4 regions of the Streptomyces sp. NPDC048643 genome follow, and region 4 is predicted to be linked to each of the others. Evidence: riboswitches for the same ligand, from Rfam matches in the RefSeq annotation. Region 4 holds a riboswitch; each other region holds the start of a gene.

What was found. A riboswitch is a leader RNA that binds a small molecule or an ion and turns the genes downstream of it on or off. The one in region 4 is predicted to bind cyclic di-AMP.
Region 1: another riboswitch for cyclic di-AMP. It lies ahead of AB0C62_RS08730 (LysM peptidoglycan-binding domain-containing M23 family metallopeptidase); the one in region 4 lies ahead of AB0C62_RS21670 (NlpC/P60 family protein).
Region 2: another riboswitch for cyclic di-AMP. It lies ahead of AB0C62_RS22450 (M23 family metallopeptidase); the one in region 4 lies ahead of AB0C62_RS21670 (NlpC/P60 family protein).
Region 3: another riboswitch for cyclic di-AMP. It lies ahead of AB0C62_RS03135 (C40 family peptidase); the one in region 4 lies ahead of AB0C62_RS21670 (NlpC/P60 family protein).

Annotation. Positions count from the first base shown of each region.
Region 1 is NZ_JBEZHO010000006.1:163,795-165,986, forward strand. It holds gene AB0C62_RS08725 (alpha-galactosidase) at 1-632, shown strand, start outside; cyclic di-AMP (ydaO/yuaA leader) riboswitch at 935-1,092, shown strand; gene AB0C62_RS08730 (LysM peptidoglycan-binding domain-containing M23 family metallopeptidase) at 1,097-2,011, shown strand.
Region 2 is NZ_JBEZHO010000022.1:94,312-96,503, reverse strand. It holds gene AB0C62_RS22450 (M23 family metallopeptidase) at 146-910, opposite strand; cyclic di-AMP (ydaO/yuaA leader) riboswitch at 924-1,083, opposite strand; gene AB0C62_RS22445 (pitrilysin family protein) at 1,297-2,192, opposite strand, start outside.
Region 3 is NZ_JBEZHO010000002.1:282,654-284,845, reverse strand. It holds gene AB0C62_RS03140 (LysE family translocator) at 1-379, shown strand, start outside; gene AB0C62_RS03135 (C40 family peptidase) at 514-987, opposite strand; cyclic di-AMP (ydaO/yuaA leader) riboswitch at 991-1,189, opposite strand; gene AB0C62_RS03130 (hypothetical protein) at 1,526-1,831, opposite strand; gene AB0C62_RS03125 (ATP-dependent Clp protease proteolytic subunit) at 1,839-2,192, opposite strand, start outside.
Region 4 is NZ_JBEZHO010000021.1:44,311-46,502, forward strand. It holds gene pcrA (DNA helicase PcrA) at 1-658, opposite strand, end outside; cyclic di-AMP (ydaO/yuaA leader) riboswitch at 996-1,167, shown strand; gene AB0C62_RS21670 (NlpC/P60 family protein) at 1,175-2,192, shown strand, end outside.

The DNA of each region.
Region 1 (2,192 bases), on a different contig from region 4:
CGGCGCACCCCGGCGTCGCCTTCGAGTCGTGCTCCGGCGGCGGCGGGCGGATCGACCTCGGTGTCATGGCCCGTACCGACCAGGTGTGGACCTCCGACAACACCGACCCGCTCGACCGGCTCGCCATCCAGCACGGCTTCAGCCAGGTCCATCCGGCCCGGATCATGGCCGCCTGGGTCACGGACAGCCCGAACGACCTGCTCAACGGCCGGGTCAGCTCGCTGCGCTTCCGCTTCGTGAGCTCCATGGCCGGGGTCCTCGGCGTCGGCGGCGACCTCAGCCGGTGGAGCGCGGAGGAGCTGGCCGAGGCGCGGGGCTGGGTCGAGCTCTACAAGGAGATCCGGCCGGTCGTGCAGCAGGGTGACCTCTACCGGCTGCGGCCCCCGGAGGGCGGGCTGAGCGCCGTGCAGTACGTGCTCGGCGACGAGGCCGTGGTCCTCGCGTGGCTGCAGGCGCAGCATCACGGAGTGCGCCCCGCCCCGCTCAGGCTGCGCGGGCTCGACCCGGCGGGCATCTACGAATGGGTCGAAACGGGCGAAGTGCACCGCGGCGCGGTGCTGCTGCATCACGGACTGCACACCGGACTGCGGGGCGATCTCGATGCGACGGTTATCCGCCTGCGTCGCATCTGACTGTTCTGTCCGAAATAGTGCCTTCATTCCAACTGGCCCTGGAATAAGGCGGCGTGAGCCGGGTCGCGTGAGCAGGGTCATATTCGTGACGATGTGTTGCCGTCGGCTTTTCTCAACGCACCGTTGATTATGGGCGAATTCAAAGCCGGGAAAGATCGTCTTTCCACGGAGTGTGACGGCGAATTCTCCATGGATCAAGAAAGGCGAGCGCACAGAATCCGCACATGGTTGTCGACGTGCTCGCATCTCGCTTACGTTCTGCCTCAATCCGGACGGACGCCCAATCCTGCCGCCGCCCGGAATCCGCACACTCACCCGTCCACGGCAGGAGCGGGGGACCCACAGGTTCCGCGCCTGGTCCGGTCTCCGGAACAGGCTAGGGGTACAGCCATGCAGCCGCGTGGCCGGGCATCTCCAGCCCGCACCCGACAGCTCACCTCGCAGGCGCCGGAGAGGAATTCGCCATGCCCGCGAAGGGTAAGCACCGCCGTCCCAAGTCCCTGCGTCTCACCCGCTCGATCGCCGTGGCCGGAACCGGTGGCGCCGCACTCGCGCTGCCGCTGTTGGGAGCCACCGGCGCCCACGCCGCGACCCCGGCCGCCGCCGTCACGCAGCACACCCAGAAGTCCGCCACCGTCGCCCCGGCCGCCGCGAAGGCCGGCACGTCGAAGACGTACGCGGTGAAGGCCGGCGACTACCTCGCCAAGATCGCCGACGACCAGCACGTCAGCGGCGGCTGGAAGAAGATCTACTCGGACAACCGCTCCGCCATCGGCAGCGACCCGTCCCTGATCCACCCGGGTCTGAAGCTGTCCCTCGGCGCGCGGGCCGCCACTCCGCAGGCCTCCGCCCCGGCGAAGCCCTCGGCCGCCAAGCCCTCGGCCGCCAAGCCCTCCGCCGCCAAGCCCGCGGCGGAGAAGGCCGACACGGCGAGCACGGCCACCAAGACGGCCGCCACCAGCAACAGTTCGGGCTACACCCTCCCCGTGGACGGCGCCGTCATCGGCACCAACTACAAGGTGGCGGGCAGCATGTGGTCCAGCGGCTACCACACGGGCACGGACTTCGTCGTCCCGACCGGCACCACCATCAAGTCCATCGCCGCCGGCACCGTCGTCTCCGCCGGCTGGGGCGGCGCCTACGGCAACCAGGTCGTCATCCAGCACGCCGACGGCCGGTACTCGCAGTACGCCCACATGTCGGCCCTGTCCGTCTCGGCGGGCCAGACCGTGACCGAGGGCCAGCAGATCGGCGTCTCCGGAGCGACCGGCAACGTCACCGGACCGCACCTGCACTTCGAGATCCGGACCACGCCCGACTACGGCTCGGACATCGACCCGGTCGCGTACCTGCGCTCGCACGGTGTCGCCGTCGGCTGACACCCCCTCGCCCGACCTGCTCCTGACGGCAGGCCCGCCTCCGAAGGCCGGACCCCACGATCCCCGGGGTCCGGCCTTCGGTGCCGTCCGACGCCTGCCCGGGTCGCTCTTCGCAGCGGCTGCCCCAACAGCCCTGACGAGAGCCTTATTCCACGGTTGACCAACACTTGACGAGTGGCTT
Region 2 (2,192 bases), on a different contig from region 4:
CAGTGACTCTATTGCAGGAAGCCTTAATTTCCGATGGCGGGCCTGAATCCATGGATATTTTTTGGACAGACGGCCTCCGGAAACGACGATGCCCCGGCTCGGTGAGCCGGGGCATCGAAACGGTGGAGAAGCCGCGAAGCGGTCGTCAGACGTTCACGCCGTGCGAGCGGAGGTACGCGACGGGGTCCATGTCGGAGCCGTACTCCGCGGTGGTGCGCGCCTCGAAGTGCAGGTGCGGCCCCGTGGTGTTGCCGGTCGAGCCGGAGAGCGCGATCTGCTGGCCCGGAGTGACCGTCTGGCCCACGGAGACACCGATGGACGACAGGTGCCCGTACATGGTGTACGTGCCGTCGTGCATCTTGATCACTACTTGATTGCCGTAGGCGCCGCCCCAGCCGGTCGTGACGACGGTGCCGGCGCCGACGGAGTGCACCGAGGTGCCCGACGCGGCGTGGAAGTCGACACCGGTGTGGCTGCCGGACGACCAGAGGCTGCCGCCGGTCTCGTAGCCGGTGGAGACGTACGAGCCGGTGATCGGCATGACGAAGGTGTTGAGCCGCTTGCGCTCGGCGGCACGGGCGGCGCGCTCCTTGCTCTCGCGGGCCTTCGCGGCCAGCTCGGCGGCCTTCTTGCGCGCGGCTCGCTCGGCCTTCTCCCGCGCGGCGGCCACGTCGGCGGCGTGCTGCTGGGCGGCGGCCTGCGCGTCGATCTGCTCGGCGACGGAGTCACCGATGGTGATGGCCTGGGTCAGCCCGGTCTGTTCGGCGGACGGTGTCGCGGCGAACGCGGGTGCCGCGAGGGTTCCGAGGACACCGGTGGTGGTGAGGGCCGCGACGCCGACGGCGTTCTTCGTGGTGCGCTGCACGCGGCTCGGACGACGATGCTTCCCGGTGCCACAGGTGAACGCCATGTAAGGGCTGATCCTTTCCTTCCTTCTCGCCTACCGGGTTAGCTGACGGGTTCGGAGCAGGAAGGTCTCCTACGGGCCCCCTCCGGGGAGGGCGTCCGATTCACCCCAGGGACTACGTGTGGGTCCCCGGCTCCCCTGGCTCGCGCCATGCGGGGACTCGGCGATGACTGTCCGGTGCCGCGGGCGCGGCGCACTGCCTGACGAACAGCCGGACTGACGCTAAACGCGAGATCTTTCGAACAACAAACGGATCACGGTTTTTGTAGCGCATCCCACAGCACAGAAGGCAACCTCCGCACCAATACGGACATCTTGGGGGCGATGTCCGCGTAAAAGAGGGCCCTGGTGACTCTTCAGTCACCAGGGCCCATCTCGGTCACACGGTCCTACTCGGCGGTGACCACGGTGACTTCACCGATGCCGAGCGCCCTGACGGGCTCCTCGATCTGCGCGGCGTCGCCCACCAGGACGGTCACCAGACGGTCCGTCGGGAAGGCGCTGACGGCGGCCGCGGTGGCCTCCACCGTGCCGGTCGCGGCCAGTTGCTGGTAGAGCGTCGACTGGTAGTCGTCCGGCAGGTACTGCTCGACCTGGTCGGCGAGCGTGCCCGCGACGGCCGCGGCGGTCTCGAACTTGAGGGGCGCCACGCCCACCAGGTTCTGCACGGCGACGTCGCGCTCCGCGTCGGTCAGTCCCTCGGCCGCGAGGGTGCGGAGCACCTTCCACAGGTCGTCGAGCGCCGGGCCGGTGTTCGGGGTGTCCACCGAGCCGCTGATGGCGAGCATCGCGGCTCCGGTGCCGTCCGGCGCGGAACGCAGGACCTGGCCGAACGCCCGCACCCCGTACGTGTAGCCCTTCTCCTCGCGCAGGACGCGGTCCAGACGCGAGGTGAGGGTGCCGCCGAGGCAGTACGTGCCGAGCACCTGGGCGGGCCACACACGGTCGTGGCGGTCGGCGCCGACCCGCCCGATGAGCAGCTGCGTCTGGACGGCGCCGGGGCGGTCCACGATGATCACGCGGCCCGTGTCGTCGGCGTGCACCGGCGGTACCGGGCGCGGCTCGGCGGTCGAACCGGTCCAGGAGCCGAGGGTGTCACCGAGCAGCGCGTCCACGTCCACGTCGGTGAGGTCGCCGACCACCACGGCGGTGGCCGTCGCGGGACGCACGTGCTTCTCGTAGAAGGACCGTACGGCCGCGGAGTCGATCTTCTGGACGGTCTCCTCGGTGCCCTGGCGCGGGCGCGACATGCGCGCCGTCGGCGGGAACAGCTGCCGGGAGAGCT
Region 3 (2,192 bases), on a different contig from region 4:
GGGTGCGCCCTCGACGGACGACGGGGAGGGGCCGGGAGAGGGTGCGCGTGGGGCGGCGCCGACCGGGACGGGCGTGGCCGTTCGCCCGCTGCGGCAGGGCTTCGTCACCAACGCCCTCAACCCGAAGGCGCCGATCACCTTTCTCAGCCTGCTGCCGCAGTTCGTGCCGGCCGGCAGCCCCGCGATGCCGCGGACGCTGCTCCTGGCGCTGATCGTGGTCGTCCTGGCCCTGGTGTGGTTCCCGGCGGTCGCGCTGCTCGTGGACCGGCTGGGACGGTGGCTGCGCCGGCCCCGGGCCGCACGTGCCGTGGAGGCCGTCACGGGTGGCGCGCTCACCGTGCTCGGCCTCGTGCTCCTCCTGGAGCCGCTGAGGGCCTGAGCGGGTGCTGCCGGCGTGCGGAGGAGGTGGACCGTCGCCGGCCCTTCGGCGCACGGCCGGGGGCGGTACGTGAAGGATGCGGTCGCACCGATGTGATCCCTGGGCGGCGGCCCCCGCCGCCGCCCAGGGTCAGGTCAGCTGACCCGCCCGTACCAGACGCTCCGTGTCCAGATCTTCTGGAGCTTCACCACTTCCCCCGTTTTCGGGGAGTGCCAGATCTTTCCCTTCCCGGCGTAGATGCCGACGTGGTAAACACTCCGGCCCGAGTGGAAGAACACGAGGTCCCCGGCCTTGCGATGCGAGGCGGAGACGTGGTGCGTCTTGTTGTACTGCGCCGCGGCCGTTCGAGGCAGCTTCTTGCCCGCCTTCTTGAACGAGTAGAGCGTGAGCCCGGAGCAGTCGAAGCGGTGCGGTCCCGTGGCCCCGTACTTGTACGGGGCGCCGTGCTTCGAGGCCGCGACCTGGAGTGCCTTCGTCGCGGTCGTGGCCGCCTGGGCGTCGGGTGCGACACCAGGGACCACGAGGCTGCCGCCGACGGCGGCGATGGTGAGGGCCGAGGCCGTACCGGCCCTGGTCCACAGCGACGGGACACGATTGAGCGCAGTCATGCGCAACCCTTCGTCAGCCGCCTGTGAAGGATGACCTGTCGGATTCGGGCTGGCGAAGTTGCCCGGCCGCTGCTGCGGCTTCACCCCAAGGTCCACCCGGAACGCTGCTCCGGCGGACCGTCGTGCTGGGTCCTCCACTCCTGCCGATCCACTTCTGTCGACCGGGCATCCGGGCGGCGGCAGGACTCGGCGTCCGCCCGGACCGCCCCGCCGCTGTGGCGGGGGCTTGTCGTCGGAAGGGATCTTCACCCATGAACGTCGCAAAATCCGAGCGGAACCGGTGTTTTGTGGGCTTACTCACCACTCACCCGTTCGGGTGGACACCCCTCTGTTCGAAAGGGTGTTGGGGACACGGGTGACCCCCGCACCTGCACCGGAACCCCTCATTCCGCCTCTCTGTCCTCCGTGTTGCGCAAGTCGGAGGGGTCCGAGAAAGGACTGATTCCTACGCCATCAGGGGGTACACCATCTGGTGCGTTTGAGTCGCGGTGCGGACGGTCCGGCGACGCGGCGTGTGCCGGGCCAGGGTGCGCGGGCGTCAACTGCCGGACACGGGCGGGATCGTGACCCGCGTGGTTCGCCGCTCACCGTCCAGCACGCGCAGCGCCTGAGCCAGCGTCGGCGCGTGCACCTCGCTCTCGCCCCGCTGGTGCATGAGCGCGAGCGCGTCCCGCAGGGCCGTCGCCTTGGCCACCAGTGCCTGGGCGGCGCGCAGCCCTCGGTAGGTGTCGCCGGGCCGGGCCGGGTTGATCCGGCCGACCAGGTCGACCACGTCCAGGTAGCGGTCGATCAGCTCGGCCTCCGCGCGGGTCAGCGCGGGCAGCGGAGGGAGGTCGGGGATCATCGGCCGCTCACCTCGCGCCGGGCGCGCCGGATGAGGCCTTGCGGCTCGGCACGATCCGGTCGACGAGCCCGTACTCCAGAGCCGCGGGCGCGTCGAGGAAGAGGTCCCGCTCGATGTCCGCGGCGATCCGCTCGGCGCTCTGCCCCGTGTGCCGCACGAGCATCTCCGCCAGGACCGCGCGGGTGCGCGCCAACTCCTCGGCGTGGACGATCGGATCGCTCGCCTGTCCCCGGACCGGGTCCGGGGCCGACGGCTGGTGCAGGAGGACCCGCGCCCCGGGGAGTGCCAGCCGCTTGCCCGGGGTGCCGGCCGCCAGCAGGACGGCCGCGGCGGACGCCGCCTGGCCGAGGCAGACCGTCTC
Region 4 (2,192 bases):
CCTCGTCGATCAGCTCGTTCTTCAGGTTCGAGATCTTGGCGCTGAAGGACTTCGGCGGGAAGCGCTTGGGGTCGAGATCGAGATCACGGCAGACGAGCGCCATCAGGCGCTTGGAGTCGGCGGCGTCGTAGATCGAGAAGGACGAGGTGAAGCCGAGCTGCTTGCTCTCGCGGCGCAGGATGCGGACGCAGGCGCTGTGGAAGGTCATCACCCACATCGCGTTGGCCCGGGGGCCCACGAGCTGCTCGACGCGCTCCTTCATCTCGCCCGCGGCCTTGTTCGTGAAGGTGATCGCGAGGATCTGGCCGGGGTGCACATGGCGCTCGCCGAGGAGGTGGGCGATGCGGTGGGTGAGCACGCGGGTCTTGCCGGAACCCGCGCCGGCCACGATGAGCAGCGGGGAGCCGGAGTGGACCACGGCCGCGCGCTGGTTCTCGTTCAGCCCGTCGAGGAGGGCCGCCGGGTCCACGACGGGCCGGTGCGCGCCGTCGCGGTAGTACGCGTCCCGGCTCGGCGGCACGTCGAACCGGCCGCCGAACAGGTCGTCCGCGACCGGCTCCGGCGCGTGCTCGTCCTCGGGCGGCGGCGGGTGCTCGTCCTCGTGGGCCGCGGAGGGCTTGAGGTCCGCCAGGAAGCTGTCGTCAAAGAGGCTGCTCATCGCTCTCCGAGTCTAGGCCGCCCCACTGACACACCGAGGCCACCCCGAGGACTCGACGGGAACTCGCGACGCGTGCGCGTGACCGGCTCGTGACGGTAAGTGCACGTCGGAGCGGGTACGACCGGTCCCCACCACGGTCGCCGTGCCGGGAGGAGCCGCCCCCGGACACCCTCACAAAGTGGCACACACCACTCATGCCCGGCGCCCGCGACGGGGCACATGGCCAAGGTCACGAAAATGTATCGGGCATATCGCACTCCAACCTTCACACGGACCACACGAGTTGGCTAGCGTGCTGGAAGGCCGCCCGACCGCAACCGGCGAACGTCGCCGGGCCGAGCGGCCTCCGCCGAGTTCGGCCCGCCCACCAGGCGGCCGGAGCCGGGGACCCACCGACCTGGGGTGAATCGGTCCGACCGCCCCGAGGGGCCAGGACCGTAGGGCAATCCTTCCGGAACCACCCGCCCGAACCCGACAGCTAACTCGGTAGGCGGATGACGGAAGGAGTCGCCTCTCTTGGCGTCGCACCGCAAGTCGCGTCCTACGGGTTCGCGCATGGCAGGCATACGGACCCCCGCCCTCGCGACGGCGGCCCTCACCTCGGTGGCCCTGCTCTCCCAGACGGCGAACGCCGCGCCCTCGGCCGAGCCGAGGCCCAGCGTCGAAGAGGTCGAGAAGAAGGTCAACGACCTCTACCACCAGGCCGAGACGGCCACCGAGAAGTACAACGCCACCCGGGAGAAGACCACCAAGCAGCGCAAGCGCGTCGACACCCTCCTCGACGACGTCGCCGAGCGCACCGACAAGCTCAACTCCGCGCGCGAGGAGCTGGGTTCGTTCGCCGCCGCGCAGTACCGCACGGGAGCCTCCACACCCGGCACCGCGACGCTGCTGCTCGCCGACGACCCGCAGGACTACTTCGACCAGACGCAGTTGATGAGCCGTCTGACGACCCGGCAGAAGGCCGCCGTCGACGACTACGTCACCGAGCAGGCGGCGACGACCAAGAAGCGCACCGAGGCCAGCGAGAGCCTCCAGTCGCTGACCACCTCGCAGAACGCGCTCAAGACGTCCAAGGCGACGGTGCAGCGCAAGCTCTCCGCGGCCCGCGACCTGCTCTCGAAGCTGACCGCCGAGGAGAAGGCGCGGCTGGCGGCGATCGAGAAGAAGAAGCGGGAGCGGGCGGCCGTCAAGGCGGCGGAGCTGGCACGGCAGCAGGCTGCGGCGGAGAAGGCGGCCAAGGAGAAGGCCACCGAGCAGGGCTCGCCGTCGGGCGGCACGACGGGCTCGTCCGGCTCGACGGCCACCGACCCCTCGTACGCGACGAAGGCCGGCAAGGCGCTCGCCTTCGCCCGCACACAGATCGGCAAGCCGTACGTGTGGGGCGCGACCGGCCCGGACTCCTACGACTGCTCGGGCCTGACCCAGGCCGCCTGGAAGGCCGCCGGCGTCTCCCTGCCGCGTGTCACCTACGACCAGGTGAACGCCGGCACGACGGTCTCCCTCGCCGACGCCAAGCCCGGTGACCTCGTCT